One region of the Stenotrophomonas sp. STEN225 genome, then DNA from elsewhere that is predicted to be linked to it. Evidence: predicted binding sites of a transcription regulator. Region 1 holds the regulator's gene; the other holds the start of a gene.
The links. The regulator FliA, encoded in region 1, starts transcription of late flagellar genes. The targets are predictions, from matches to a motif close to TAAAGTTTNNCNNNCNNNGGCCGATAA.

Region 1 (20,315 bases):
CCGCTGCTGCCCGACAACGAACTGCAGGTGACTGCCAGCATCGGCATCGCCATCTGCCCCGACCACGCCGCCAGCGAACGCCAGCTGATGGCCTTCGCCGACGCTGCGATGTACCAGGCCAAGGAATCCGGCCGAAACTCCTTTGTCCTGTTTGCGGATTGGATGAACGACAGCGCCGAACAGCAGTTCCGCCTGCTGGCCGACCTGCGCAGGGCGATCGGCAGCGAACAGCTGTTCCTGCACTACCAGCCGAAGATCCGCGTGGCCACCCAGAAGGTCGCCGGCGCCGAGGCGCTGATCCGCTGGCGTCATCCGGAACAGGGCCTGATTCCACCGGATCGCTTCATCCGCCTGGCCGAGCGCAGCGGCGCGATCAACGAGATCGGCCGCTGGGCGCTGGACCAGGCGTGCCTGCAACTGCGGCACTGGCACGACGCCGGCCACGAGGGCTGGTCGATATCGGTCAACCTGTCGCCGGTCCAGTTCAGCTCGCCGCACCTGCTGCGCGATGTGCGCGACGTGATCGAGCGGCATCGCATCACGCCGCGCAACCTGGTGCTGGAGATCACCGAAAGCACCGTGATGCGCGACACCGACACCAGTTTGCGGCTGCTGCAGGCGTTGTCGGTGCTGGGGGTCGGCATCTCCATCGACGATTTCGGCACCGGCTACTCCAGTCTGCTGTACCTCAAGCGCCTGCCGGCCACCGAGATCAAGATCGACCACGCCTTCGTGCGCGATCTCGAACACAGCGCGGAGGACGTGGTGATCGTATCGGCGATCGTGGCGCTGGGCCATGCACTGGACATGGACATTGTTGCCGAGGGCGTGGAAACGGCTGCCCAGCGTGCCTACCTTGAGCGGCTGGGGTGCGATTACCTGCAGGGCTACCTGCTCGGCCGCCCGGTCGATGCGGGCCGTTTCATGCAACTGCACGACCTGCCGCGGCCACGGGTGGAGCTGGCGCAGACCCCGCCCCCACCGGCCCCGCCGGGGTAACGTCGGACTCTCCGCGGCGGGCGGCCACCCACCGTATGATGGCCACGCGCCCGCCATTGCAAGGAACACCCCGTGACCTTACGCGCTCTTCTTGCTGGCCTGCTGCTGGCGCTCACCTGCACCCGCGTGGCCGCCAGCGATCTGCGGTGGTCGCTGCCCCGCGATGCGCCGCCAGCACAGGTGGATACGGCACTGCAGGCGCTGGGTACGGAGCTGTTGCAGTCGGCAACGCTGACCGATGCACAGCGCTGCCATGCGCTGCTGGCCACGGGTCGCTACGCCGAGGCACGCGCCATGATCGAGAAGCTGCGCGCGACGCTGGCCGCTGCCGGCGATGGCGCGGCGGCCCAGCGCTGGATGCCGATGCTGCTGGCAAGCACTGGCGCGCGGGATGCGGAAGCGTATTCGCGCGCCTTCCATTCGGCCTTTGCTGGCCTGGATGATGTTGCCGCCGTGCAGGCCGATGCAGCGCTTGCCTTGCCTCCCGCTGCGGTACAGGCGCAGCTGACGCAGGCGCTTGCGGCACAGGCCGATGCCGCCACCGTGCCGCAGTCAGCCGCGCTGGAGCTGGTGCGCCTGCAGGCTGTGTTGCGCGCGCAGACCCTGGCTGCGGCACTCGCCCCTGCACTGCTTGACGCAGAACAGCAACGCCGCTTCGTGATCGACAGCGGAGTGCGTATCCCCGTGGCCGAAGGGGTGGTGCTGTCCGCACAGCTGGCACGGCCCCGCAGCGCGTCCGCGCCGCTGCCGACGGCCATGCTGTTCACCATCTACACCGACCCGCCCAAGAACCGTCTGAAGATGCTGCTGGCCGCAGCCCACGGCTACGCCGGCATCGTGGTCGACGCACGCGGAAAAGGTCAGGGTACCGGCACCATCGCCCCCTACGAACACGACGGGGTGGACGCCAATGCCGCGATCGACTGGGTCAGCCGCCAGCCCTGGAGCGACGGTCGGGTCGCCATGTATGGCGGCAGCTATGAAGGATTCACCGCATGGGCGGCAGCGCGCCATCACCATCCGGCACTGAAGACCATCGTGCCCTACGTGGCTGCCATTCCGGGCCAGGGCCTGCCGATGGAGAACAACGTATTCCTCAGCGCCAACTACGGCTGGGCCTTCTACGTGGCCAATGGCCCGATGCTGGATACCGACACCTACGGGCAGCAGGACCGGTGGTCACAGCTGCCCGGCCGCTGGTATGCCTCCGGCCGGCCGTACCGGCAGATCGACCAGATCGATGGCACCCCCAATCCCTGGCTGCAGCGCTGGCTCGCCCACCCGGCCTATGATGGTTACTGGCAGGCCATGGTGCCGTACGCCGAAGACTTCAGGGACATCCGCATTCCGGTGCTGACCATTACCGGCTACTACGACGACGGCCAGATTTCCGCGTTGCAGTACTTCACCGATCACATGCGCTACCGGCCGGACGCCGATCATGTCCTGCTGATCGGGCCGTATGACCACGGCGGTGCGCAGGCCGCCAGCAAGCCGATGCAGCTGCGCGGCTACACGGTGGACCCGGTCGCGCAGTTCGATACGCCTGCGCTGACCTTCCAGTGGCTGGACCACGTACTTCGCGGTGCCCCGCGCCCGGCGCTTCTGGCCGACCAGGTCAACTTCCAGCTGATGGGCAGCAACACCTGGGGGCATGCAGCCACCCTTGATGCCGCTGCGGGCGGCCATCGCACGTACTACCTGTCGGCATCCGCTGAGGGCGACCATCACCCGTTGCAGGAACAGCGGCCAACGCCGGGAACGCTGCGGCAGACGGTGGACCTCGCTGACCGCACGGAGGTCCGGCATGGCTACTATCCGTTCCCGATCGTGGCCGCCGGGGACGAGCCGGACACGGCACTGACCTTCCTCTCCGAGCCCTTCCCAGCACCGATGGACCTGATCGGACGCTTCTCGGGCGATCTGAAGGTCCGCATCAACAAGCGCGACATGGACTTCACGGTCACCCTGTACGAGCTGCTGCCCGATGGGCGCCGGATGCAGCTGTCCTACTACGTCGGCCGGGCCAGCCACGTACGCGACCCGACCGCGCGGCAGCTGCTGGTGCCGGGGCGATGGACCGACCTGCCCTTCGATCGCACCCGCATGGTCGCCCGCCGTGTGGGCGCGGGCAGCCGACTGCTGGTGAAGGTGGACGTGCTCAAGGACGCCATGCACCAGGTGAACCACGGCACCGGACGCGATGTCAGCGACGAGTCAGCCGCCGATGCCGGTGAGCCCCTGCAGGTGGACTGGCACAGCGACAGCACGCTGAGCATCCCGCTGCGGCCGGCCCTGCCCGGCTAGCGTCGGGCGTTGCCCCGGCGGTGAACCACGCGCCGCGGAACAGTTCTTGCAGGCAGCCCGGCATCCCCTGCCGCAGTGCCCGTGATGTCCGAGAACGAATCCGCCGGCGAAAAGACCGAACAACCCACCGAAAAACGCCTGCGCGAGGCCCGGGAACAGGGCAACCTGCCGCGTTCCCGCGAACTGGGGACCGCCGCGGTGTTCGGTGGCGGCGTGCTGGCGGTGATGGCCATGGGCGGCTCGATCGGCCGTGGTGCCACGCAATGGATGAAACAGGCGTTGAGTCCCGAGCAGGGGCTGCGGCAGAACCCGAAGGAACTGTTCGGCCACTTTGGCGACCTGCTGCTGCAGTTCATGCTGGTGATCACCCCGCTGGTGCTGGTCTGCCTGCTGGCCAGCTTCGTCGCCCCGCTGGTGATGGGCGGATTGCGCTGGTCGGCCAAAGCGATGATGCCCGACATCAATCGGCTGAACCCGCTGGCCGGCCTCAAACGTCTGTACGGGCCGGAAGCCATCGCTGAATTCACCAAGTCACTGCTGCGCGTGGCGTTCGTGGGCGTCGCCGCCGGACTGGTGGTGTGGAGCGGCTTCGACACCCTGCGCGGGTTGATCCACCACCCACTGGAAACCGCCATCACCGATGGCCTGGGCTTCACCCTGCGACTGCTGCTGGCCACCGCCGGGGCAATGCTGGTGCTGGCGGCGATCGACGCGCCGTACCAGCGCTGGAACTGGATGCGCAAGCTGAAGATGACCCGCGAGGAACTGCGGCGGGAAATGAAGGAAAGCGAAGGCAGCCCGGAGGTGAAGGGCCGCATCCGCCAGCTCCAGCAGCAGATGGCCAACCGCCGGATGATGGAAGCGGTGCCCACCGCGGACGTGGTGGTGGTCAACCCGACCCACTACGCCGTGGCCCTGAAGTACGAGGGCGGCGCCATGAACGCGCCCACCGTGGTGGCGCTGGGCGTGGACGAGACCGCCCTGCGCATCCGTGAAGTCGCCGATGGCAACAAGGTCGCCATCGTCTCCGCCCCGCCTTTGGCACGCGCCTTGTATCGGGAAGGCCAACTCGGAAAGGAAATCCCCGTGAGACTGTATTCGGCCGTGGCCCAGGTCCTGTCCTACGTCTACCAGCTGCGCGCCTGGCGCACCGGCCCGATGCCGGGCGCCCCGCACATCGAGGTGGATGAATTCGGCAAGGGAGGCCGGGCATGAGCGCGCAGGCCTCGTCCGGATTCAACACCCGCCGGCTGCTGGAGATGATCCGCCAAGGCCTCGGCGCACCGCTGATCGTGCTGGCGCTGCTGGCGATGGTGGTGGTGCCGCTGGCGGCGCCCGTGCTCGATGCGCTGTTCACCTTCAACATCGCCATCTCGCTGATGGTGCTGCTGGCGGTGGTGTACGTGAAGCGCCCGCTGGATTTCACCATCTTCCCGATCGTGCTGCTGGTCACCACCATGCTGCGGCTGGCGCTGAACGTGGCCTCCACCCGCGTCATTCTGCTCAATGGCCAGAACGGCCACGACGCGGCCGGCAAGGTCATCGCCGCGTTCGGTGAATTCGTGATCGGCGGCAACTATGCGGTCGGCATCGTGGTGTTCGCCATCCTGACCATCATCAACTTCGTGGTCATCACCAAGGGCGCCGGCCGTGTCTCGGAAGTGACCGCGCGCTTCATCCTCGACGCCATGCCCGGCAAGCAGATGGCCATCGATGCCGATCTCAACGCCGGCCTGCTGACGCGCGAAGAAGCCAAGCTGCGCCGCGAGGAGGTCCGCGAGGAAGCCGACTTCTATGGCGCGATGGACGGCGCCAGCAAGTTCATCCGGGGTGATGCGATTGCCGGCATCCTGATCCTGTTCATCAACATGCTCGGTGGCCTCGCCGTGGGCGTGCTGCAGCATGGCATGCCGTTCGGCGATGCCGCTGCGACCTACACCCTGCTGTCCATCGGTGACGGTCTGGTGGCGCAGCTGCCGGCCCTGCTGGTTTCCAGCGCAGTGGCGATGCTGGTCACCCGTGCCTCGCGCTCGCAGGACATGGCACAGGCGATGACCGGCCAGGTGTTCGGCCAGTACCGTGCCCTGGCCATCACGGCCGGCATCATCGGCCTGGTCGGCCTGGTGCCCGGCATGCCCAACGTCGCTTTCCTGACGCTTGCCTCCATTCTCGGCTTCATCGCCTGGAAGCTGTACCGGAAGGGACAGGCCCCGGCCCCGAGCGACGCTGCCGGCAGCGACCCCGGCGCGGTCAGTGCGCTGGGCCGACCGGCGGCGCCGGCCCCCACCGCGGAACTGAGCTGGGACGAACTGCGCCCGGTCGACCCGCTGGGGCTGGAGGTCGGTTACCGGCTGATTCCGCTGGTGGACAGCAATCAGGGCGGCGAACTCATGGCACGCATCAAGGGTGTGCGGCGCAAGCTGACCCAGGACGTGGGATTCCTGATTCCATCCGTGCACATCCGCGACAACCTGGAACTGCCGGCCAACGGCTACCGCGTGCTGGTGCATGGCGTGCCGGTGGCAACCGCCGAGATCCATCCCGACCGCGAACTGGCGCTGGACCCCGGCAGTGCGCTCGGCCCGCTGGACGGCATCGCCGGCAAGGATCCCGCCTTCGGCCTGGACGCTACCTGGATCCAGCCGCACCAGCGCGCCCAGGCCGAAACCATGGGCTACACCGTGGTCGACCCGGCCACCGTGGTCGCCACCCATCTTTCCCACCTGATCCGCGAGCATGCGCCGGAGCTGCTGGGCCACGAAGAGGTGCAGCACCTGCTGGCCAACCTCGCCAAGAGCGCACCCAAGCTCGTCGAAGATCTGACGCCCAAGGCGCTGCCGTTGTCGGCCGTGGTGCGGGTGCTGCAGAACCTGCTGGTGGAACGCATTCCGATCCGCCAGCTGCGCAAGATCGCCGAAGCACTGGTGGAGCACGCGCCGTCCAGCCAGGACCCGGCCACGCTCACCGCCGCAGTGCGCACCGCGCTCGGCCGCTTCATCGTGCAGGAGATCGCCGGAATGTCGGCGGAGCTGCCGGTGTTCACCCTCAACCCGCAATTGGAACGTGTCTTGCAGGAGTCCACGCAGGGCAACGGCGCCGCGCTGGAACCCGGGCTTGCCGAGCGACTGCATCAGAGTCTGGCCGAATGTGTCAGCAAGCAGGAAGCCCGCAACGAGCCCGCGGTCGTGCTGGTTCCCGGCCCGGTACGTGCCGCGTTGGCACGCCTGGTCCGTCACAGCGTTCCGTCGCTGTCGGTACTGGCGTACAGCGAAGTGCCGGAGGACAAGCGCCTGAAGCTGGTCGGAACGATCAGCTGACGCCGCCCACCGATGCGTCAGAAAACAGACACCACCTTCGAACCACCGCAACAGACAGATGCCAAGGGGAACCCGTTCCGTGCAGACCACCGACCACCCGCGTTCTCCCACCACCACCCCGCCGTCCCCGTCCCGTGACCACAGCATGAAAATCAAACGATTCGTCGCCGCCGACATGCGCTCGGCCATGAACCTGGTGCGCAAGGAACATGGTCCCGACGCTGTGATCCTGTCCAACCGCCGGATCGAGGAAGGCGTCGAGATCGTCGCCGCAGCCAACTATGACGAGAGCGCGGTGCAACGCGCGCTGGAAGCCTCGCGGCGCGACGTAGCTCCGCCGCCGCCGAAACCGCGCACCGCCGCGGATGCAGTGATCGCCGCGGTCACCCGTCGCCGCTCCGCGACACCTGCCCAGCAGCCGGTGACGGCCACCACATCGGCCGTGGCCGCCCTCGCCCGCGCGGCCGTCGGTGCCACCGGCCGCACCCTGGACAGTGCGGACGAGATCGTGCCCACCCGCGGCAGTTCCGGCTTCGCTGCCACCCTGGCGCGTGCCACCGTCAACGATCCGGCACTGCCGGAGCAGATCTTCGCGCCGTTCGCGAGCGCCGTCGTGGCTCCCGCACCGGCGCCCGCCAACCGCGCCCGTTTCCTGATCGACCCGCCGCAGGACGAGCATCACGAATCCCCCGCGCCGGCAGTGCTGCCGCCGCCGCTGCCGATCACCACTGCGGCCACTGCGCAGGCCGAGTCCGTGCACCCCGAGCCGCCGTACGCGCAGGACGTTGCCGAGACCACGCCAGCCCCTGCCGCTGCCGCTGAAGCGGAGACCGCGCCGGCGCCGGCGCCGCTCCTTGCCCCGGCGCCGGTACTGACGGTGGTTGCACAGGACGATGCCGAGATCCGCCAGCTGCGCCACGAAGTGGCCGGCATGCGCCAGGTCATCGAGCGCGAGATGAACCGCTTCACCGACGAGCGCCTGCGCGGCTGCCCGGTGCGGGCGACCGCCCTGGACCTGATGGACGAGTACGGATTCGATGCCGGGCTGGCCCGCGATGTGGCCATGCAGATACCGCTGGATACCGAAGCCCACCGGGGCCGCGGGCTGATGCTGGGCCTGATCTCGCGCAGGCTGCCGATCGCGCCGGTCGATCCGCTGGAAGAAGGCGGCGTGATCGCTCTGGTCGGTCCAACCGGGGCCGGCAAGACCACCACCATCGCCAAGCTCGCCTCGCGCTTCGCCGAGAAGCACGCGCCGCGCGATGTGGCCCTGGTCACCACCGACACGCTGCGCATCGGTGCCCGCGAGCAGCTGTACGGCTATGGCCGCCAGCTCGGCATCGCGGTGCATGAAGCCAACAGCGGTACCGACCTGGACCAGCTGCTGGAGCGGCTGAAGGACTACAAGCTGGTGCTGATCGATACCGCCGGCCTGGGCCCGCGTGACCGCGCCCTGGCCGCGCAGCTGCAGTGGCTGCGTGCCGCCCGCCAGGTCCGCACTCTGCTGGTGCTGCCGGCCAATACCAGCTTTGGCGACATGGACGAGGTGGTGCGCCGCTTCGGCGCGGCCAACCTGCAGGGCCTGGTGCTGAGCAAGCTGGATGAGACCGGCCGCTTCGGCAACGCCCTGTCAGTGGCGGTGGACCACGCGCTGCCGATCACCTGGGTGACCGATGGCCAGGACGTTCCGGACGACCTGCACCGGGCCAGCGCGGCCAATCTTGTACTTCGCCTTGAAGATTTGCGCCGAGCGGCCGATATGCCCTGCAACCCGGAGTTGAACCATGCCGTCGCGTGAGTACGCCAAGCTGACCAAGACCTTCCCGCTGTCGGCCACCCGAAGCGAGCCGCTCGGCCCTGTGCGCACCATCGCCGTGACCGGCGGCAAGGGCGGCGTCGGCAAGACCAACGTCTCGGCCAACCTGGCCGTGGCGCTGGCCGGCATGGGCAAGCGCACGCTGCTGCTCGACGCCGACCTGGGCCTGGCCAACATCGACGTGATCCTGGGGCTGAATCCCACCCACACCCTGGCGGATCTGGTCGCCGGCCGCTGCTCGCTGGAAGACGTGATCGTCGAAGGTCCGAACGGTGTGCTGGTGGTGCCGGCCGCGTCCGGTCGGCGGCACATGGCCGAGCTGGCCCCGGCCGAGCACATCGGCCTGGTGAACGTGTTCTCCGAACTGGAACGCGAGCTGGACATCATGGTGGTGGACACCGCCGCCGGCATCACCGACGGCGTGCTGACCTTCTGCCAGGCCGCACAGGACACGGTTGTCGTGGTCTGCGACGAACCGGCCTCGATCACAGACGCCTACGCACTGATCAAGGTGCTGTCGCGCGAGCGCGGCGTGGACCGCATCCAGGTGGTGGCCAACATGGTGCGCGACCCCAACGAGGGCCGCGTGCTGTATGAAAAGCTGACCCGGGTCTGCGAGAAGTTCCTTGCCGATGTCTCGCTGAACTACCTGGGCTGCGTGCCGCAGGATGACTGGCTGCGCCTGTCGGTGCAGCGCCAGCAGCCGGTGGTGAAGGCCTATCCATCCAGCCCGGCGGCGCTGGCGATCACCGAGATCGCCCGTCGCACCGCCCGCTGGCAGGCCCCCACCGAGCCACGCGGTGGCGTTGAATTCTTCCTCGAGCGCATCCTCAAGCAACGCGGGGTGGCAGCATGAAAGGCGCGGCCCAGTACAGGGAAGTCCAGCGCTCGGCGGCGACCGAGGTCATCGCCCAGCACTCGGACCTGGTGCGGCGCATCGCCCATCACCTGGCCGCACGCCTGCCGGCCAGCGTCGAAGTGGACGACCTGATCCAGGCCGGCATGATGGGCCTGATCGAAGCCTCGCGCAGCTACGACGCCGACCAGGGTGCCTCGTTCGAGACCTATGCCTCGATCCGCATCCGCGGCTCGATGATCGACGAGATCCGCCGTGGCGACTGGGTACCGCGCTCGGTGCATCGGCGCGCCCGCGATGCGGCCGCCACCATCCGCCGCCTGGAGCAGACCACGGGCCGTGCAGCCAGTGCCACCGAGGTGGCGGCGGCCATGGACATGCCACTGCCCGAATACCTGCGGCTGATGGAGGACGCCTCGCGCGGCCAGGTGCTGAGCCTGGAATCGCGCATCGAAGACCAGGGCGAACTGGACACCGTCGCCCAGGGCGGACCGACACCGCAGCAGGTCCTGGAACGTGGCGAATTCGGCCGCGAACTGGGCAAGGCCATCGGCCATCTGCCCGAACGCGAACAGCTGGTGCTCTCGCTGTACTACGAGCAGGAGCTGAACCTGAAGGAGATCGGCGCGGTGCTCGGCGTGAGCGAATCGCGCGTCTGCCAGATCCACGGCCAGGCCGTGCTGCGCCTGCGCGGCCGGCTGAAGATCTTCGAGGCCGCGGATGCCGGGCTTGAAGAATGAACATGCCTGCGGCGGCCACGGCCACCGCGGGCGACTGAACAACAAAGGAACTCCGCTTTGAACAAGAACATGCGCATCCTGATCGTCGACGACTTCTCGACCATGCGTCGCATCGTCAAGAATCTGCTGGGCGATCTGGGCTTCACCAACACCGCCGAAGCCGAGGACGGGCATGCCGCACTGTCGATGCTGCAGAGCCAGCCGTTCGACTTCGTGGTCACCGACTGGAACATGCCGGTGATGACCGGCATCGAGCTGCTCAAGGCGATCCGCGCCGATGCCAAGCTCAAGACCCTGCCGGTCCTGATGGTCACCGCCGAGGCCAAGCGCGAGCAGATCATCGAAGCGGCGCAGAGCGGCGTGAACGGCTACATCATCAAGCCGTTCACCGCGCAGACGCTGGAAGAGAAACTGGGCAAGATCTTCGAACGCCTGGCGGCCAGCGCCTGATGGACGCCACGGTCGACAAGAACGCCCTCGCCCTGCGCCTGCAGGAAGCCCTCGACGCGCTCGAATCCGGCGACGAGAGCGCCTGGCGCCAGCGCATCGACGCCCTGGTGGCCGCACGCACGCAGCCGATGATGAGCGGCCTGTCACGGCTGGCCCGCGAACTGGGCCAGGCCCTGGGCGAACTGCCGACCGTCCCCAGCGAGGCGGGCGAGCTGGACGACGCCTGCGCGCGCCTGGACCATGTGGTGGCGATGACCGAACAGGCCACGCACCGCACCCTGGACCTGGCCGAAGAGTGCCGCAGCCTCACCGAACAGCTGCGCGCCGAAGGCCTGCAGCCGGGGCAGGATGCGCAGCTGGAACGCATCCGCCACAACCTGACCGAGATTGCCCTGACCCAGAGCTATCAGGACCTGACCGGACAGATCATCCGTCGCGTGGTCGGCATCGTCCGCCGCGTGCACGAAGGCTTTGGCGCGCTGGGCCTGCCACCGGAGCAGCATCGCACCGATCCGGCGCTGGCCGGACCGGCACTGAAGGGACTGGACCGCCACGCGGTCTCTCAGAACGACGCCGACGACCTGTTGTCGGACCTGGGACTGTAAGCATGAGCGCGGTATCCGACGACATCACCGCCGATTTCATCATCGAGGCACAGGAGATCCTGGATCGCCTCGGCGAACAGCTGGTGTCGCTGGAACAGGCGCCGCAGGACGCCGACCAGCTCAACGCCGTGTTCCGTGGCTATCACACGCTCAAGGGCGGCGCCGGCTTCCTCGGCATCACCGCCATGGTCGAGCTGTGCCATGCCGCCGAAGAGGCACTGGGCGCCGCCCGCGCTGGCCAGGCGGTGCTGCAGCCGCATCACTTCGATGCCGCACAGCAATCCCTGGACTACCTGCAATCGATGCTGGATGCCGTGTCTTCCGGCAACGAACCCGGCTATGCCCCGCCGGACCTGATCGCCCAGTTCGACGTGCACGGCACTGCTGCGCCGGCCGCCGCCGCGCCCGCAGCGGCCGCGCCCGCCGCCGGCGACCTGATCACCGACGACGAGTTCGAGGCCCTGCTCGATCAGCTGCACGGCAGCAACGCCCCCACCGCAGTGGCGACGCCGGCCAACGCCGACGATGGCCTGATCAGCGAGGATGAGTTCGAAGCCCTGCTGGACCAGCTGCACGGCGGCGCCGCCCCCGGCGCGAAACCCGTGGCTGCCCCGGCGGCGGCGCCTGCACTGCCCGCACCGCGCCCGGCGGCCGCCGCGGCCAAGCCCCCCGCCAACAAACCGGTGGCCGAGGCCGAGCACACCGTGCGCGTGGATACCAAGCGGCTGGATGCGATCGTCAACCTGATCGGCGAGCTGGTGCTGTCGCGCAACCGGCTCAAGACCCTGCGTGCGCGCCTGCGCGACGAGGAACTGGACCGCGCCGTGTCGACCCTGGACATCGCCACCGCGCGCCTGCAGTCGGCAGTGATGCGCACGCGCATGCAACCGGTCGGCAAGGTGTTCTCGCGCTTCCCCAAGGTCGCCCGCGATGTCGCCCGCTCGCTGAAGAAGGAAGTGGACCTGGAGCTGGTCGGCGCCGAAACCGAGCTTGACCGCAACCTGGTCGAGGCCCTGGCCGACCCGCTGGTGCACCTGGTCCGCAACGCCATCGACCATGGTGTGGAGATGCCCGATCTGCGCGAAGCACAGGGCAAGCCACGCATGGGCCACGTGCGTCTGTCGGCCCAGCAGGAAGGCGACTACGTCAGCATCGAGGTGCAGGACGATGGCGCCGGCATCGATCCGGAAAAACTGCGCGCGAAAGCACGCGAAAAGGGCTTGATCGACCCGGAGGCGGCGGCCCGGCTGAGCAGCGAGGAATGTCTGCACCTGGTGTTCCTGCCCGGCTTCTCCACCAAGCAGCAGGTGACCGACATCTCCGGCCGCGGCGTCGGCATGGATGTGGTGCAGTCGCGCATCCGCGAGCTCAGTGGGCAGATCCAGATCCAGTCGGAACTGGGCCGGGGCAGCCGCTTCCTGATCCGCGTGCCGCTGACCCTGGCGATCCTGCCAACCCTGCTGGTGCAGGCCGGCGAGGACGTCTATGCGCTGCCGCTGGCGCGCGTGATGGAAGTGCTGCATGCACCGCGCACCTCGCTGGGCTGGTTCGATGGCCGGGCGGTGCTGGATCGTCGCTCGCACACCCTGCCGCTGGTCGATCTGCGCCAGTGGCTGGATGTGACGCCCGCCGCCTCGGCGCTGCTCACCATCGTGGTGCTGCAGGCCGGCGAGGCGCGCTTCGGCCTGGTCGTGGACCAGGTCCGTGGGCGCGAGGAAGTGGTCATCAAGCCATTGCCGAAGGCCCTGCGCGGCCTGCGCGGCTACGCCGGTGCGACGCTGATCGGTGATGGCCGGATGGCCCTCATCCTCGACGTGGATGGCCTGCGATGACGCTCGCCGGGCATGGCCCGGCGCTACCGGAAACGGCCTCGCGCGATAGCGCCGGGCCATGCCCGGCGAACCAGAAACTGTGACTACCGTCTGTACGCGATCGACCGGTGTCTCAAGTCCCATTCACACACGCCGATACCGGACCCATGGATAGACTCAGCCTCATCGGACTCTTTCTCGCCCTGGCCTCGCTGGTCGGCGGCAGCATCCTCAAGGGCGCCGGACTGGCGTCCCTGTGGTCGCCTGCGGCGTTCGTGATCGTCATCGTCGGCACCATCGCCGCGATCCTGCTGCACACCGCACCCGCCGTATTCAGGCATGCCTTCCGGATCGTGCGCTGGGTCGTGCGCCCGCCGCACAGCGATCGTCGCGAGCTGATCCAGCAGATCGTCGAGTGGAGCAACATCGCCCGCCGCCAGGGCCTGCTGGGCCTGGAAGCGCAGGTGGAAGCGCAGCAGGATCCGTTCCTGCGCAAAGGCCTGCAGCTGCTGGTCGACGGCGTCGAGCCCGAATCGATCCGGCACATGCTGGAGATCGAGCTGGGCAGCCAGGAACACCGTGACCAGGCCGCTGCCAAGGTCTTCGAGGGCATGGGCATCTATGCGCCGACGCTGGGCATCATCGGTGCGGTGCTGGGCCTGATCGCCGTCATGAAGAACCTGGCCGACCCCAGCAAGCTGGGGCATGGCATCGCCGCCGCCTTCACCGCCACCATCTACGGCATCGCGTCGGCCAACCTGCTGTTCCTGCCGATCGCCGCCAAGCTGAAGGGAGTGATCGCCCACAACAGCCGCGACCGCGAGATGGTCATCGAAGGCCTGATCTCGATCGCGCAGGGCGAGAACCCGCGGAACATCGAAACCAACCTGTCCGGCTTCCTGCACTGACATGGCCCGCCGCAGACACCACGAAGAGCACGCCAACCATGAAGCATGGGCGATCCCCTATGCCGATCTGATGACGCTGCTGCTGGCCTTCTTCGTGGTGATGTATGCGATCTCCTCGATCAACGAAGGCAAGTACCGGATCATGGCCGATGCGCTCACCGATGCCTTTGGTGGCGCGCCGCGCACCATCAATCCGGTGCAGGTCGGCAACAAGCAGGTGCAGGGGGGCGGCTGGGACAGTCCTTCGGTGATCAAGTCCGGCACCAAGATCGGCCCGTCCGCACCGGCACCCTCGCACGACCCTACCCTGCTGCCGGCCATGGCCTCGCAGATGCGCATGCCGGTCTCGGTGCACGACCAGCAGCAGATCGCCCGTGCCGAGCGCCAGCTCAGCAGCATCGCCGACCGGTTGACCGCCGCGCTGTCGCCGCTGATCGAGCGCGGCATGATCAGCGTGCGCCGCACCGAGCTGTGGATCGAAGTGGAGATCAACAGCGACATCCTGTTCCCGACCGGCTCGGCGGCGCTGGACGTGCACGCGCGCGGGACGCTGTCCAGCCTGGCCGGTGTGCTGCGCGACGTACCCAACAGCGTGCGGGTGGAAGGCCACACCGACAATGTGCCGATCGCCACCGCCACCTTCCCCTCCAATTGGGAACTGTCGGCCGCGCGGGCCGCCAGCGTGGTCCACCTGTTCGCCGACCAGGGCCTGCAGCCTTCGCGTCTGGCCATGGTCGGCTACGGCCAGTTCCGCCCGCGCGAGGACAACGACAGTGCGCAGGGTCGCAACCGCAACCGGAGGGTGATGGTCATCATCCTGGCCGACACCTCGCACTCGGTCGACCCGCTGGGCCAGCGCCTGAACGCCGCCAACGGCGCGGCCGACCCGTCCGCCGGGCCTGCGGCAACACCCGCCACAGTGCCCTCCCCGTCCCCCATCGCACCGGTGCAGTTGCCACCGGTGCCGGCTGGCAGCCGTGTCGGCGCCGCCGCTCCCCCGGCAATGAAGGAGTAAACCCATGCGCATCTGGGCAGTCGCCAACCAGAAGGGCGGAGTCGGCAAGACGACGACCACCCTGGCCCTCGGTCGCAACCTGGCCACGCAGGGCCATCGCGTGCTGCTGATCGATCTTGATCCCCACGCCTCGCTCAGCCGCGCCTTCGGCGTGCCGGTGGACCCGCCACCGACCGGCGTACTTGAGCTGTTCGGCGCACCTCCGGCCGAGCTGTCCAGCCTTTGCCACACCAGCAGCGTCAGCGGCCTGGACTACGTCTGTGCACAGCCGGCACTGGCCACGCTGGAGCGCCGCAGCGCCAACCAGCCGGGCCTTGGCCTGGCGCTGCAGAACGCGCTGGCACGGCACCAGGGCCAGCACGACTACATCCTGCTGGACTGCGCGCCCACACTCGGCCTGCTGATGATCAATGCGCTCGCGGCAGCGGACCGCCTGATCATTCCGACGCAGGCCGAGCCGCTGGCACTGCACGGGCTGGACGGCATGGTGCGCACCGGTGAGATGGTCGAGCGCTCGCGCCGGCGCCCGCTGCCGATCTCGATCCTGCCCACCCTGTTCGACCGCCGCACCCGCACCGGCAACGAATCACTGCGCAGCATGCAGGACCGTCACGGCGCACGCGTCTGGGAGGATGCGATTCCGATCGACACGCGGGTCAGCAACGCGGCCGGCCTGACCCTGCCGAGCGTCGGCGAGGACTATCCCGGCCGCGGGCTCGCGGCCTACCGTCGCGCGCTGAACTGGATCCTTGGCGAGGATGCGCGCGCGCTGGAGCAGGCCGCATGAACACCACCGGTGTGCTGGACGACTATCTGGACGAGCTGCTGGGCGAAGCGATCGCCCCGGTGGCGGCCAGCCCCGATGCAGGCAACACGGTGCTTCCGGCGGCGATCGCCGAACGCGAGCCGACCTGGGACGACCTGCCGGCAGAGGTCATCTACGAAACCGGCAGCAGCGACGTGGTGCCCATGGATGACGCCGCTCTGGCGGCCGCCTTCGAGGCCGCCAGCCAGTCCGCTGCACCGGCCGCTGCCGAACGCCAGCCGACCTGGGACGATCTGCCCGATGAGGTGATCTACGAGACCGACGGCGCGGAAAGCCCGTTGCTGGCCCACACCGACAGCCCCGCGCTGCAGGCTGCCTTCGAGGCCGCCGCCAGCGGCGAAGGGGTGGATCCGGTGGCGCCCGCGCGGATCGTGCCCCCGGCACCCGCCGCTGCGCCGCCGGTAGCGGCTGCACCGCCGCGTGTCGCCCTCGAAGCACCCGCCGCCAGCCGCCCTGCCAGCTGGCAGGAACTGCAGGCGCAGGCCCATCGGCCCGCCAACAGCCCGCATCCGCAGCACCGCCGCGCGAACGAGCGCACCTCGCGCTGGCTGCGGATGCGCTGTGGCAGCCAGGCCTATGCACTGGAACTGCTGAAAGTGCAGGAGGTGGTACTGCCGGTACCCCTGCTGCCGCTGCGCGGCACTGCGCCGGCGATGCTGGGGATCATGAACCTGCGCGGCCAGGTGGTGCCCGTGATGGACCTTGGGCTGCACCTGGGCGCAGCGGCGGCCGAGGACGACGCACAGACCCGCATCGTGGTGCTGGAGGAAGACGGCGAGACCATCGGCCTGCGCGTCTCGGCCGTGGAAGACGTCGCCAATCTCACTGATTCGCAGATCGAGCCACCGGATACCGCCCGCATCTGCCAGATCTCCAACGACCTCTTCCGTGGTGTGGCCCGCGTCAGCCAACGGCCGATGATCCTGCTCGACGCCACCCGCCTGCTCAACTGAGGCGGGGGCCACGCGTTGCCCGGGCCCGTCGGAACGGGCACGCAGGGCCTCACCGCCCCCTAAAGAACCCCTGGCGGGTGCCGATATGGATGACGGAACCGTTTGTCCGGAGCAACGATGAGCACTGTCGAACTGGGTGAGGATCTCGGCATCGAGACCAGCACCGAGCTCAAGAACCGCCTCGCCCCGCTGGTAGCGCAGGTTGGCGAGCTGACCCTGGATGCAAGCCAGGTCGGCCGCGTCCACACCGCCGCCGTGCAGGTGCTGTGTGCATTCGTGCAGGCACGCCGCGAGGCGGGCCTGGACACCGGCTTCCACGGTTGCACTGCAACCTTCCGTGACGCCGCGCGCCTGCTGGGCGTCACCCAGGCCCTGGGCCTGGACGTACCCCATGACAACCTGAAATCTGTGGAGAACGCTGCATGAGCGCACGTATCTTGGTGGTGGACGATTCGGCGTCGATGCGCCAGATGGTGTCCTTCGCCCTCACCTCGGCCGGTTTTGCCGTCGAAGAAGCTGAAGACGGCGCGGTCGCGCTCGGCCGCGCGAAGGGACAGCGCTTCAACGCGGTGGTCACCGACGTCAACATGCCGAACATGGACGGCATTGCGCTGATCCGCGAGCTGCGCCAGCTGCCGGACTACAAGTTCACGCCGCTGCTGATGCTGACCACCGAGTCCGCCGCCGACAAGAAGTCCGAAGGCAAGGCCGCCGGCGCCACCGGCTGGCTGGTCAAGCCGTTCAACCCGGAACAGCTGGTCGCCACCGTGCAGAAAGTGCTGGGCTGATAGCCCCGCACCGCTCCCCTTCTTCGCTTCCGGATCACCACTGCATGAGCATGGACCTGCAACGCTTCCACGCCACCTTCTTCGAAGAGAGCCGCGAAGGCCTCGACGCGATGGAGGCCGGCCTGCTGGCCCTGGAGTCGGGGCAGCAGGACGCGGAGATCATCAACTCGGTATTCCGCGCCGCCCACTCCATCAAGGGCGGTGCCGGTACGTTCGGCTTCGATGCCATCGCCGCGCTCACCCACGTACTGGAAACGCTGCTGGACGAACTGCGCGCCGGCAAGCGCGCGCTGGAAGGCCACGCGGTCGATGCGATGCTGTCGTCCGTGGATGTGCTGCGCGCCCTGCTGCGCGAGGCCGAGCACGGCCAGGCGGCCGATCCGGCGGCCGTCGCCGCGGTGAAGGCGCGGCTGGAGGCAGTGCTGTCCGGCCAGCCGGCAGCCAGCGCCCCGGCCGCGGCTGCCGCCGCAGCACCGGTGGACGATACGCCCGAAGCCTGGCAGATCGGCTTCACCCCCGCGCCCTCACTGTTCATGAGCGGCAATGACCCGCTGCGCATCATCCGCGAACTGGAACATCTCGGCTCGCTGCAGGTCGCTGCGCGGCTCGAACGCCTGCCCGGCTTCGCCCAGCTTGACCCTCTCGAAGCCCATCTTGCGTGGGACCTCGGCCTGGTCGGCAAGGTGCCGCGCAGCAAGATCGAAGACACCTTTGCGTGGGTGCTGGACGACTGCGAACTGGACATCCGTCCGGCCGCGCCGCCAAGCCTGGCCACCCGCGCCCCCGATACAACAGCCAACGCCCCTTCCACGCCCGTTGCTGCAGTACCCCCCGTTGCCGCCGCCCCTGCCGCCAGTGGCACCCCTGGCACCAGCCAGGATGCGGAAACCTCGATCCGCGTCAGTGTCGACAAGGTGGACGCGCTGATCAATCTGGTCGGTGAACTGGTCATCACCCAGGCCATGCTCAAGCAGGTCTCGCATGCGCTGGATCCGGTGCTTGCCGAGAGCCTGTTCGCCGGCCTGGATCAGCTCGAACGCAACACCCGCGACCTGCAGGAAGCCGTCATCGGCGTGCGCATGCTGCCGGTCGACGCCGTGTTCCGCCGCTTCCCGCGCCTGGTCCGCGACCTCTCCACCCGCCTCGGCAAGCAGGTCCGCCTGCGCACCATCGGTGAAGGCACCGAACTGGACAAGGGCCTGATCGAGAAGATCGCCGATCCGCTCGTCCACCTGGTCCGCAACTCCATCGACCACGGGCTGGAAATGCCGGACGTGCGCAAGGGCGCAGGCAAGGACGAGACCGGCACCATCACCCTGGCGGCGTCGCACCAGGGAGGCCACATCGTCATCGAAGTCAGCGACGACGGACGCGGCCTGGATCGCGCCAGGATCCTCGCCAAGGCGGCCGAACGCGGCCTGAGCGTGCCCGACAATCCCACCGACTCGCAGGTCTGGGACCTGATCTTCCAACCGGGCTTCTCCACCGCCGACGCCGTCACCGATCTCTCCGGGCGCGGCGTGGGCATGGACGTCGTCCGTCGCAACATCCAGGCACTGGGCGGTGAAGTACAGATCGAAAGCAGCCTGGGCACTGGAACGCGTACCCTGATCCGGCTGCCGCTGACCCTGGCCATCCTCGACGGCATGACCGTGGCGGTGGCGGGCGAGACGTTGATCCTGCCGCTGGCCTATGTGCTGGAAGCCCTGCAGCCGCAGCCGGAGGACATCCGCAGCATGGCCGGCGAAGGGCGCGTGCTGCGCGTGCGTGGCGAGTACCTGCCGATCCTGTCCCTCAGCGAGTACTACGGGTACGGCGCCCGCATGCCCGGCAGCGAATCGCTGGTGGTGGTGGTGGAAGGCGACGGGCAGAAGATCGCACTGGAAGTGGACGAACTGGTCGGTCAGCAGCAGGTCGTGGTCAAGAACATCGAGAACAACTACCGGCGTATCGGCGGCGTGTCCGGCGCCACCATCCTCGGCGATGGCCGCGTTGCACTGATCGTCGACATCGGTGGGCTGGTGCGCTCGCTGCGCGTGCCGCAGGCCGCCTGAGTCCGAGCGCAGGTGATCCAGGGCCGCCGCCCCACACGGGCGGCGGCTTTCGTTTGTGTGCAGCCCGGTAGCAAGGCGAGTGTGCGCCTCCCGCTCCATTTCGTGAACTCCGTCGGCCCACGGCGCCACAGGAAACCACCCGCATGCAGGCCGGAACACGGCCCCTGCAACGCTTCCGCGCCGCCGTCCCTACGCATCCGGATGTGACGCCCATCCATAAAGTCCGCCGGCCGTGCGCCGCTATCTCGCAGTGACAGTCGTGACCGGACTCGCATCGGCTCCGGTTCACGCTGCACTCCCCGGCCGGCACGCACGCCCGCCACTCTGCCCACATGGAGCACCTGCATGAAGTGGTTCCACGATCTGCCCATCGCCCGCAAGCTGGCCGTGGGGTTCACCCTCACCACCCTGATGACCCTGCTGCTGGGTGCGTTCGCACTGTTGCGCCTGAGCCAGGCCAACGACCAGCTGGGGGCGATGGCCAGCAACGATATTCCGTCGGTGCAGCATCTGGGCGAAGCCCGCTCGCAGCTTGGTGAATTCCGTACCTACGAGCTGGCCCAGCTGACCATGCTGGACCAACCGGACAAGGTGGCCGACTACAACAAGCGCATGGACACCACCGCCAAAGCCGTACGCGATGAACTGGCGGCCTATGCCGCCTTGCCGGCCCAGGACAAGGAACGCGAACTGTATCGCGCTGCCTCGGCGCAGGTGGATCGCTACTTCGCCGCCAACAAGGCCATGCGTGACGCAGTGGCCGCCGGCGACGGCATCATGGCGCAGCAGATTTCCGACGAGCAGTCGCGCCCGGCACGGCGTGAACTGTTCGACGCCCTGAAGGCACTGGGTGCCCACATCGCCGGCCTG
Region 2 (7,552 bases), on a different contig from region 1:
TCAGGTCAGGCAGGAATCAGAACTCCTGCCAGTCTCCGTCGGCCAGTTCCGCGGCCATCGGGCGACCGCCGCTGCTGCGGCGGGCCGGCGGTGCAGCCGGCGCCGGGGCGGCGGGTGCAGCGGTGCGCGGGGCGGGGGCGGCGACGCGGGGCGCGACCACGGTTTCGGCTTCATCGAGCACGAAGATGGACACCGCTTCACTCAGATGGCCTGCCTGTTCCTCCATGGCCCGCGCAGCGGCGGTGGCTTCCTCCACCAGCGCGGCATTCTGCTGGGTGGTCTCGTCCATCTGCACCACGGTCTGGTTGACCTGCTCGATGCCGGCGCTCTGTTCCTGCGAGGCCGCGGAAATCTCGGCCATGATGTCGGTTACGCGCTGCACCGAGGCGACGATCTCGCCCATGGTGGCCCCGGCCTTGTGCACCAGCGCAGAACCATCGGCGACCTTGCCCACCGAGTCGTCGATCAGGCCCTTGATCTCCTTGGCGGCAGCGGCCGAACGCTGGGCGAGGGTGCGCACTTCGCTGGCGACCACCGCAAAGCCGCGGCCCTGTTCACCGGCACGGGCGGCCTCGACCGCGGCGTTGAGGGCCAGGATGTTGGTCTGGAAGGCGATGCCGTCGATGACGCTGATGATCTCGGCGATCTTCTTCGAGGAAGCTTCGATGGCGGACATGGTGGTGACCACCTGGCCGACCACTTCGCCGCCCTGGGAGGCGACGCCATGGGCACCGATGGCGAGCTGGTTGGCCTGGCGGGCGTGCTCGGCGTTCTGGCGCACGGTGGAGGTCAGCTCCTCCATCGAGGCGGCAGTTTCTTCCAGGTTGGCGGCCTGCTGTTCGGTACGGCGCGACAGGTCGTTGTTGCCGGAGGCGATCTCGCCGGCGGCAGTACTGATTGCCCGGCTGGACTGCTTGATGCGGGTGACGATCTCGCTCAGCTGCGCGGCAGTGGCATTGGCATCGTCACGCATGCGTGCGAATACGCCCTGGTAGTCGCCATGCATGCGCACGGTGAGGTCACCCTGCGACAGCGCGGCGAGCAGGCCGGAAATCTGTTCGATGCTGCCGGCGTTGGCGTCGAGCAGGCCGTTGATCTGCTGGGCCAGCTGCAGGAAGAAGCCTTCCTTGTCGCTGGTTTCGATCCGGCCGGACAGGTCGCCGGCGGCGGCGCGGGCGATCACCCGGGCCACTTCGGCCTCGACCTGCGCTTCCTGGGTACGGTCACGCCATTCCACCACGCAGCCGACGGTGTCGCCGTCCTCGTTGCGGATGGTCGACACGACCTGGGCGAACTGGGCATCGCCGTACTGCATCGGGCGGCGGGCCACGCCGTGCTGCTTGAGGTTCGCCAGCAGGGACGGGTCCATCTCGCCACGGTGTTCCAGCACCGTGACCGGCTTGCCGATCAGCGAGTCCTGCGCATCGAAGTCAGGCAGGTCGCGGCGCACATCGTCCTGGTACTGGCTCAACGTCTGCTGCAGGGCACGGTTGCTGTAGACGATGGTGTTGTTGGCATCGGTCAGGTAGACGCCGGTCGAACTGTAATCCAGCGCGGTCCGGATGCGCAGGTTCTCACGGGCGATGGCCTGGTCGGTCTCGATGCGCTCACGCAGATCACGCTGCATGCGCTGCATGGCCTGCATCAGTTCGCCCACTTCATCCTGGCGGCTGACATCGATGTGACCGTCGAGCTTGCCGCCGGCGACATCATTGGCCACCGAGACGGCACCACGCACGCTGCCGACGAGGGCGCGGGCGAACAGCCACACCAGCACCAGGCCGAGCGCGGCGCCACCCAGCAGGGCGATCACGGTCAGGACGGACGAAGCGGCATAGGTGGATTCGGCCTGTTCGCGCGAGGCGCGTGCGAGGCGGTTGTCTTCGGCAATCAGGGCTTCCAGCGCCGCGGCGGCCTTGCGGTGCTTGGTGCGGGTCTCGCCGACGAAGGTATCGATGGCGTCGTCCGGCAGGTCCAGTTCCAGCATCTCGGTGACGCTGTCGTAGGAGGCCAGTGCGTCCTTCCAGTCCTTGGCGAAGGTGTCGAACAGCTTCTTCTGCTGGGCGTTGTCCACCAGCTTCGGATAGTCCTTGATGGAACTGTCCATGCTGGTACGCAGCGCGGCAGCCTGCTTGCGCGCGTCGGCCTTGACGTCATCGCTGGCACGGATCAGCTGCTGGTAGGCACTGTTGCGGTACTCGCCGAGCATGCCGCGCATCTCGCCGGCCAGGCGGATGCTTTCCATGCGCGATCCGGCCAACTCGGTGGTGACGTTGTTCAGCGAATGCAGGCCACGATAGGCGACGATGCCCTGCAGCAGCATCACCAGCAGGATGACGCCGAAGGTCACCATCAGCTTCGGCATCAGTTTCAGGTTGTTGATCCAAGGCATGGGCGTTGCGATCTCCTAAGGCAGACGCGCACGGGCATCGGGCCCGGTTGCGGCGGCGGCCACGCCGGCACCAGGACCGGCGTGACTGCGACGGACAGCGGATTACTTGATGTTGGCCAGCTTCAGGCCGGCCGGCGAGCTGACTTCGATCTCGGCGCGCGAGGCATCACGCTGGATCTTGCCGATCACACACACGGTCTTGCCTTCCAGCGTTTCCAGCGGGAACGAGAACTTGCTGCGGTTTTCACCGGCGATGCGCGCCGAGAAGGTGTGGCGCGGGAAAGCGCCGCCCATGTACAGGAACGTCGGCTGGCCTTCGGAACCTTCGGCGAAGCGGGCCTTCTCGACCTTGCCGCAGACCATGCCGTCCTTGCCCACCGAGCGCGGGGCCAGTTCCGGCGGGATCATGTCCGAGGACTGGGCGAGGGCGGACGACGCGGTGGTGGCCAGGGCGGCAGCCGAAACGAGCGCGAGCAGGGACTTCATCGGGGTGGTTCTCCGGGAGGGTGATGGTTTTTTGCCGGTGGTACGCGTTCCCGCGCGGCCGGCCTCTGTCCCCCTATCGGCACCGCCGCAGGGAACTGAAGGGTTTCGTGACAGCAACGTGAAGCGGTACGCAGACTCAGGCGGCGGCGTCCTCGAGCAGGGCCGGCTGGCCCATGTCCGCGCTGTCCAGCAGGGTCTCGATGTCCAGCAGGATCAGCATGCGGTCGTCCTGGGTGCCGATGCCCGAGATGAACCGGGTATCGACCGCAGCGCCGAACTCAGGGGTCGGGCGGATCTGTTCGGACGACAGCGGGATGACGTCCGAGACGCTGTCCACCACGATGCCGACCACGCGGTCATCGACATTGAGCACGATCATCACGGTAAAGGCGTCGTAGCGCGCGTTCTCCAGGCGCAGCTTCAGGCGCAGGTCGATCACCGGCACGATGGTTCCGCGCAGGTTGATTACGCCCTTGATGTAATCCGGTGCGTCCGGCACCCGGGTGACGGCATCGTAGCCGCGGATTTCCTGCACCTTGAGGATATCCACGCCGTAATGCTCGGCGCCGAGCGTGAAGCTGAGGAATTCGCCGCCGGCGCTGGCGGCGGAGCGGGTCTGGTCGTTCATCGAGGGGTCCTGGTTCTGCCGGAAGTCCCGGTGTCAGGCTCGATATCGGCCCCGCGCGGGGGGACTTTAGGCAGGGCCGTGACAGGACATTCCCGTCTGGTGAGGACCGGATGGCGCCAGGCCACGGCCGGCGCCAGCTACATCTCTCCGTTCCGGCGTGCCTTGCGCTGGCGGTCGATCCGGAAGATGTAGCGCTGGATGGCGCTGTCGCCACCGCGAGGCAGGCTGTCGAAGCGCATCCCCACGCGCTTGATTTCGGTACCGTTGGGCTGGCGCTGCGGCAGCAGGTTGCAGACCACCAGCTCGATATCCAGATCCGGCCCATCCGACAGCGACAGCACCGCCGCGTAGCGCTGCTGCAGGCCGAACACGGCGCAGTCGCTGGGCACCGCGACGGCAAGGCCACCGCCGCTGATGTCCACCACGCGCATCGACAACGCCTCGGGGCGTCCGTCCGCAGCCGGCAGCAGCAGCTGGGGCGAGTCGGTGATGGGGGTTTCCAGCCGGTACAGTTCGCGCCGCTGCAGATGCATCAGTTCCTCTGGCAGCGCAGCGCGGAAGGCGACGTGGCCGTCGTTGTCCACGCGCTGCAGCCCATGCAGACGGAAGCGCACCAGCACGCGCTCAAGCTGGGCGAAACACAGCACATGATCGGCCTGCTCGGCTGCCCGGTTGGACGCCTCCTGCGGGCTGCCATCGATCAGCAGCACGTCCTCGTCTTCGTCCAGTTCCAACAGCGCGGTCGGGAACGAGCGATCACGGCCGTCGATATGCGCGTTTATCAGGGAGCGCTGCTCGATCAGCGAGCGCAGCAGCTGCCGCAGCTGGCGCGGATTACGGACCAGGAAGCGTTCATCCGCGGCGTCGGCCGCATGGACATCGTGCACTGCTGTGTCGTTGCCGTCGGACATGGAATCTGTGGTCAGGGGCGGGCGCCTGCGCGCGCCGGCGCGTGGCTCGATGGGGATATCGGCCACCGCGCCGGATTATGAAGTGTGAGTTTCATCACCTTCCATCGGCCGGGCCGGGATCGAAGGAATGGGCCGAAGGCATCATTCCTCGATACCGGCGATCTGCCGCACACGCTGCATCACCGCCCGATTGTCGTCCCCTCCGTGCAGGTGGAAGCGCGCTACCGCGGCCGCCAGCAGCTGTGCCTGTTCGGCCATGCCGTGGGTGGCCGCGGTGGACGCCTCCACCAGCGTGGCGTTCTGGCGGGTGCTGGCGTCCATCTGCGCGATGCTCTGGTTCACCTGCTCGATGCCCATGCTCTGTTCCTGCGAGGCGGAGGAGATCTCGCCCATGATCTGGTTCACCTGCTGCACCGCGGCCACGACCCGCTGCATGGTGCTGCCGGCCTGTTGCACCAGTGCGGCGCCATCGCTGACCTTGCCGACAGAGGCGTCGATCAGGCCCTTGATCTCCTTGGCAGCACCCGCCGAGCGTTGGGCGAGGGTGCGCACTTCGCTGGCGACCACGGCAAAGCCGCGGCCCTGCTCACCGGCACGGGCGGCTTCGACCGCGGCATTGAGGGCCAGGATGTTGGTCTGGAAGGCGATGCCGTCGATGACGCTGATGATCTCGGCGATCTTCTTCGAGGAGGCTTCAATGGCGGACATGGTGGTGACCACCTGGCCGACGACCGTGCGCCCCTCGCCGGCGATGTCGGCCGCATCGGTGGCCAGCTGGTTGGCCTGCCGCGCATGTCCCGCGTTCTGGCGCACCGTCGCGGTCAACTCCTCCATGGTGGCGGCGGTTTCCTCCAGGCTGGCCGCCTGCTGTTCGGTACGGCTGGCCAGGTGGCCGTTGCCCTGCGCCAGTCCGGCGGCGGCGCCGGTGAGGCGGCTGGAGGCTGCCTGGATGCTGCCGACGATGCGGGTCAGCTCGGCGATGGTGGTGTTGGCATCGTCGCGGATGCGGGCGTAAACGCCGTGGAAGTCGCCCTGCATCTGCACGGTGAGATCGCCGCGCGAGAGCGAGGACAGCAGCTGCGAGATCTGCTCGATGCTGCGTGCGTTGGCATCCAGCAGGCCGTTGAGGCGTTCCGCCAGCTGCAGGAAGAAGCCTTCCTTGCCGGCGGTGCCGACGCGGCCGCTGAAGTCGCCCTGCGCGGCGGCATCGACGATATGGCCGAGTTCTTCTTCGACCTCGATCTCGGCTGTGCGGTCGGCCCACTCCACCACGAATCCCTGGCGCTGTTCGTCGTCGCCGATGATCGGATTGACGATCAGCTGCAGGGCCCGGCCGCCGACGCGGATCTGCGTGCGGTAGGTGCCGGTGAGGCGGTCGAGCAGGGTGGCCTGGTGGGCCGGATTGCGGTGGAAGATGTCGATGTTGCGGCCCAGCAGGTCGGCGGCGCTGAACTGCGGCAGGTCACGGCGCAGGTCGGCTTCGGCGGCGGCCAGCATTTTCTGCAGTGGACGGTTGACGAAGACGATGTTGCGGTCACGGTCGGCGATCATCACGTTGGTGGTGACATCGTCCAGCGCGCTGCGGATGCGCAGCGATTCGCCACTGGCCGCCAGCTCGCGCTGGCGGCGCTGCAGCAGCCGGGTGCTGGCTTGGACCAGGGCGGCGGCCAGCGAGTCCTGCGGGAACTGGCTGGCATGCAGCGCCTCGGGCAGGGGCTGGTCGTCGGCCAGGCCGCGTGCCAGGTGTGCCAGTTGCTGCGGGTCGTGGCCGAGCAGCAGAAGCTGGCGGCGCATCTGGACGGCCATCACCGACAGCAGGCCGGCCTCGATGGTGACGTACAGAGCGTGCAGGACCAGCACGCCCAGACCACTGCCGGCGGCGAATACCGGGTACGGCAGGCCGCGCGTCTGCAGGGCGAAGAACAGCACGTGATGCACGGCGATCGCCACGGCGGCCACCACGATCGGCAGCCAGTCGCGGTAGTACAGCAGCAGTGCGATCAGCACGATGACCGTGAAGTGGGTCTCCAGCTGTCCGTGCGTCTGGTGGATCAAGGTGGCCGACAGCACCATCCACGCCAGCGCTGTCGTGCAGCGGCTGAGGCGGCTGCCGGGCTGCAGGTGGATCTGCACCGCGCTGACCAGCAGCGCGGGCAGTGCGACCAGCAGCCACGGTGTCCATTGACCATGGCGCACGGCCAGTGCCAGCGAGGCCAGGACCAGCCCTGCACTGACCAGCAGGAACAGGCGGTCGGCACCCGCGGCCAGCGTGCGCAGGTAAGGCGGTGTCGGCTGACCGGTCGGCGCGGCGGTATTACGGGTGGAGGCATGCATGCGCTACTCCTTGTGGCATGGGCAATGATGGGAAAGGATCACGGGTGCCTGTGCATTGCGCAGCAGCCCCGCAACCAGTGGAGCGGCTGCGAGCGGACGGCCGCCGCAGCCCGCGTCGAGAAGGGAGGGCCCGGCATAGACAAGGCGCTGCTGGTACAGCACCAACCATTCGAAGGGCAGCGGCGTGCGAGCCTCCCGCAGGTCGATGCCGTCGGGTGTGCGCGCCGGTGGTGCGCAGCCACACACGATGGACTGCCGCAGCAGCAGGGGATGCTGATGGCTGGCGGCAAGCACGGCGGGCGACAGCTGCGCCAGCACGTCCGCGGCGCGCCAGCGGCCGGCCGGTGGCTGTGAAGCATCGGCCTGCGCCCACAGCGCGGCGAGGGTCCATCCCAGCCACGCAGCGAGCAGCAGCACGCCGGCCAGCATTCGCCCACGCTGTACCGGTATCGGGTCGGGGTCGTTGCTGGCTGGCATCGCTGGCTCGCGTAGGACCGTGTCCCGTTAGCGGCGAGCGGCGGCTGAACCTGAAGAAAAATTCAATCAGTTGGCCGGGGCAACGCTGGAACTGTGATGCGTTGCGGCGACCGGCGAGGAGTCACGGCGATCAGACCGGGCCGGTCGAGGGTCGGATCCCTGCCAGTGTGCAGGAATCCGACGCGTCCCGGTTCCGATGAGGTCAGAACTCCTGCCAGTCGCCGTCGAGTGCCAGCGCCGGCTGCGCCGCCGCGGCGCGTGCGACGCGCTGGGGGGCCGGCCTGGCCGCTGGAGCTGCCGCTGGCGTTCTGCGCTGCGCCGCCA

Region 2: the regulator FliA is predicted to act here: its motif matches at 3,549-3,575, upstream of ACVOJ1_RS18805 (chemotaxis protein CheW).

What each region holds. Positions count from the first base shown of each region.
Region 1 covers NZ_JBRRBV010000006.1:212,166-232,480, forward strand. The annotation lists gene ACVOJ1_RS08605 (putative bifunctional diguanylate cyclase/phosphodiesterase) at 1-999, shown strand, start outside; gene ACVOJ1_RS08610 (CocE/NonD family hydrolase) at 1,072-3,306, shown strand; gene flhB (flagellar biosynthesis protein FlhB) at 3,391-4,521, shown strand; gene flhA (flagellar biosynthesis protein FlhA) at 4,518-6,623, shown strand; gene flhF (flagellar biosynthesis GTPase FlhF) at 6,769-8,421, shown strand; gene ACVOJ1_RS08630 (MinD/ParA family ATP-binding protein) at 8,408-9,295, shown strand; gene ACVOJ1_RS08635 (RNA polymerase sigma factor FliA) at 9,292-10,035, shown strand; gene cheY (chemotaxis response regulator CheY) at 10,093-10,485, shown strand; gene ACVOJ1_RS08645 (protein phosphatase CheZ) at 10,485-11,090, shown strand; gene ACVOJ1_RS08650 (chemotaxis protein CheA) at 11,093-12,922, shown strand; gene ACVOJ1_RS08655 (flagellar motor protein) at 13,069-13,809, shown strand; gene motD (flagellar motor protein MotD) at 13,811-14,824, shown strand; gene ACVOJ1_RS08665 (ParA family protein) at 14,829-15,611, shown strand; gene ACVOJ1_RS08670 (chemotaxis protein CheW) at 15,608-16,603, shown strand; gene ACVOJ1_RS08675 (STAS domain-containing protein) at 16,721-17,029, shown strand; gene ACVOJ1_RS08680 (response regulator) at 17,026-17,391, shown strand; gene ACVOJ1_RS08685 (chemotaxis protein CheA) at 17,436-19,445, shown strand; partial or broken gene ACVOJ1_RS08690 (MCP four helix bundle domain-containing protein) at 19,791-20,315, shown strand, end outside.
Region 2 covers NZ_JBRRBV010000033.1:527-8,078, forward strand. The annotation lists gene ACVOJ1_RS18795 (methyl-accepting chemotaxis protein) at 17-2,392, opposite strand; gene ACVOJ1_RS18800 (hypothetical protein) at 2,495-2,878, opposite strand; gene ACVOJ1_RS18805 (chemotaxis protein CheW) at 3,015-3,506, opposite strand; gene ACVOJ1_RS18810 (flagellar brake protein) at 3,644-4,417, opposite strand; gene ACVOJ1_RS18815 (methyl-accepting chemotaxis protein) at 4,559-6,751, opposite strand; gene ACVOJ1_RS18820 (hypothetical protein) at 6,755-7,228, opposite strand; partial or broken gene ACVOJ1_RS18825 (methyl-accepting chemotaxis protein) at 7,431-7,552, opposite strand, start outside.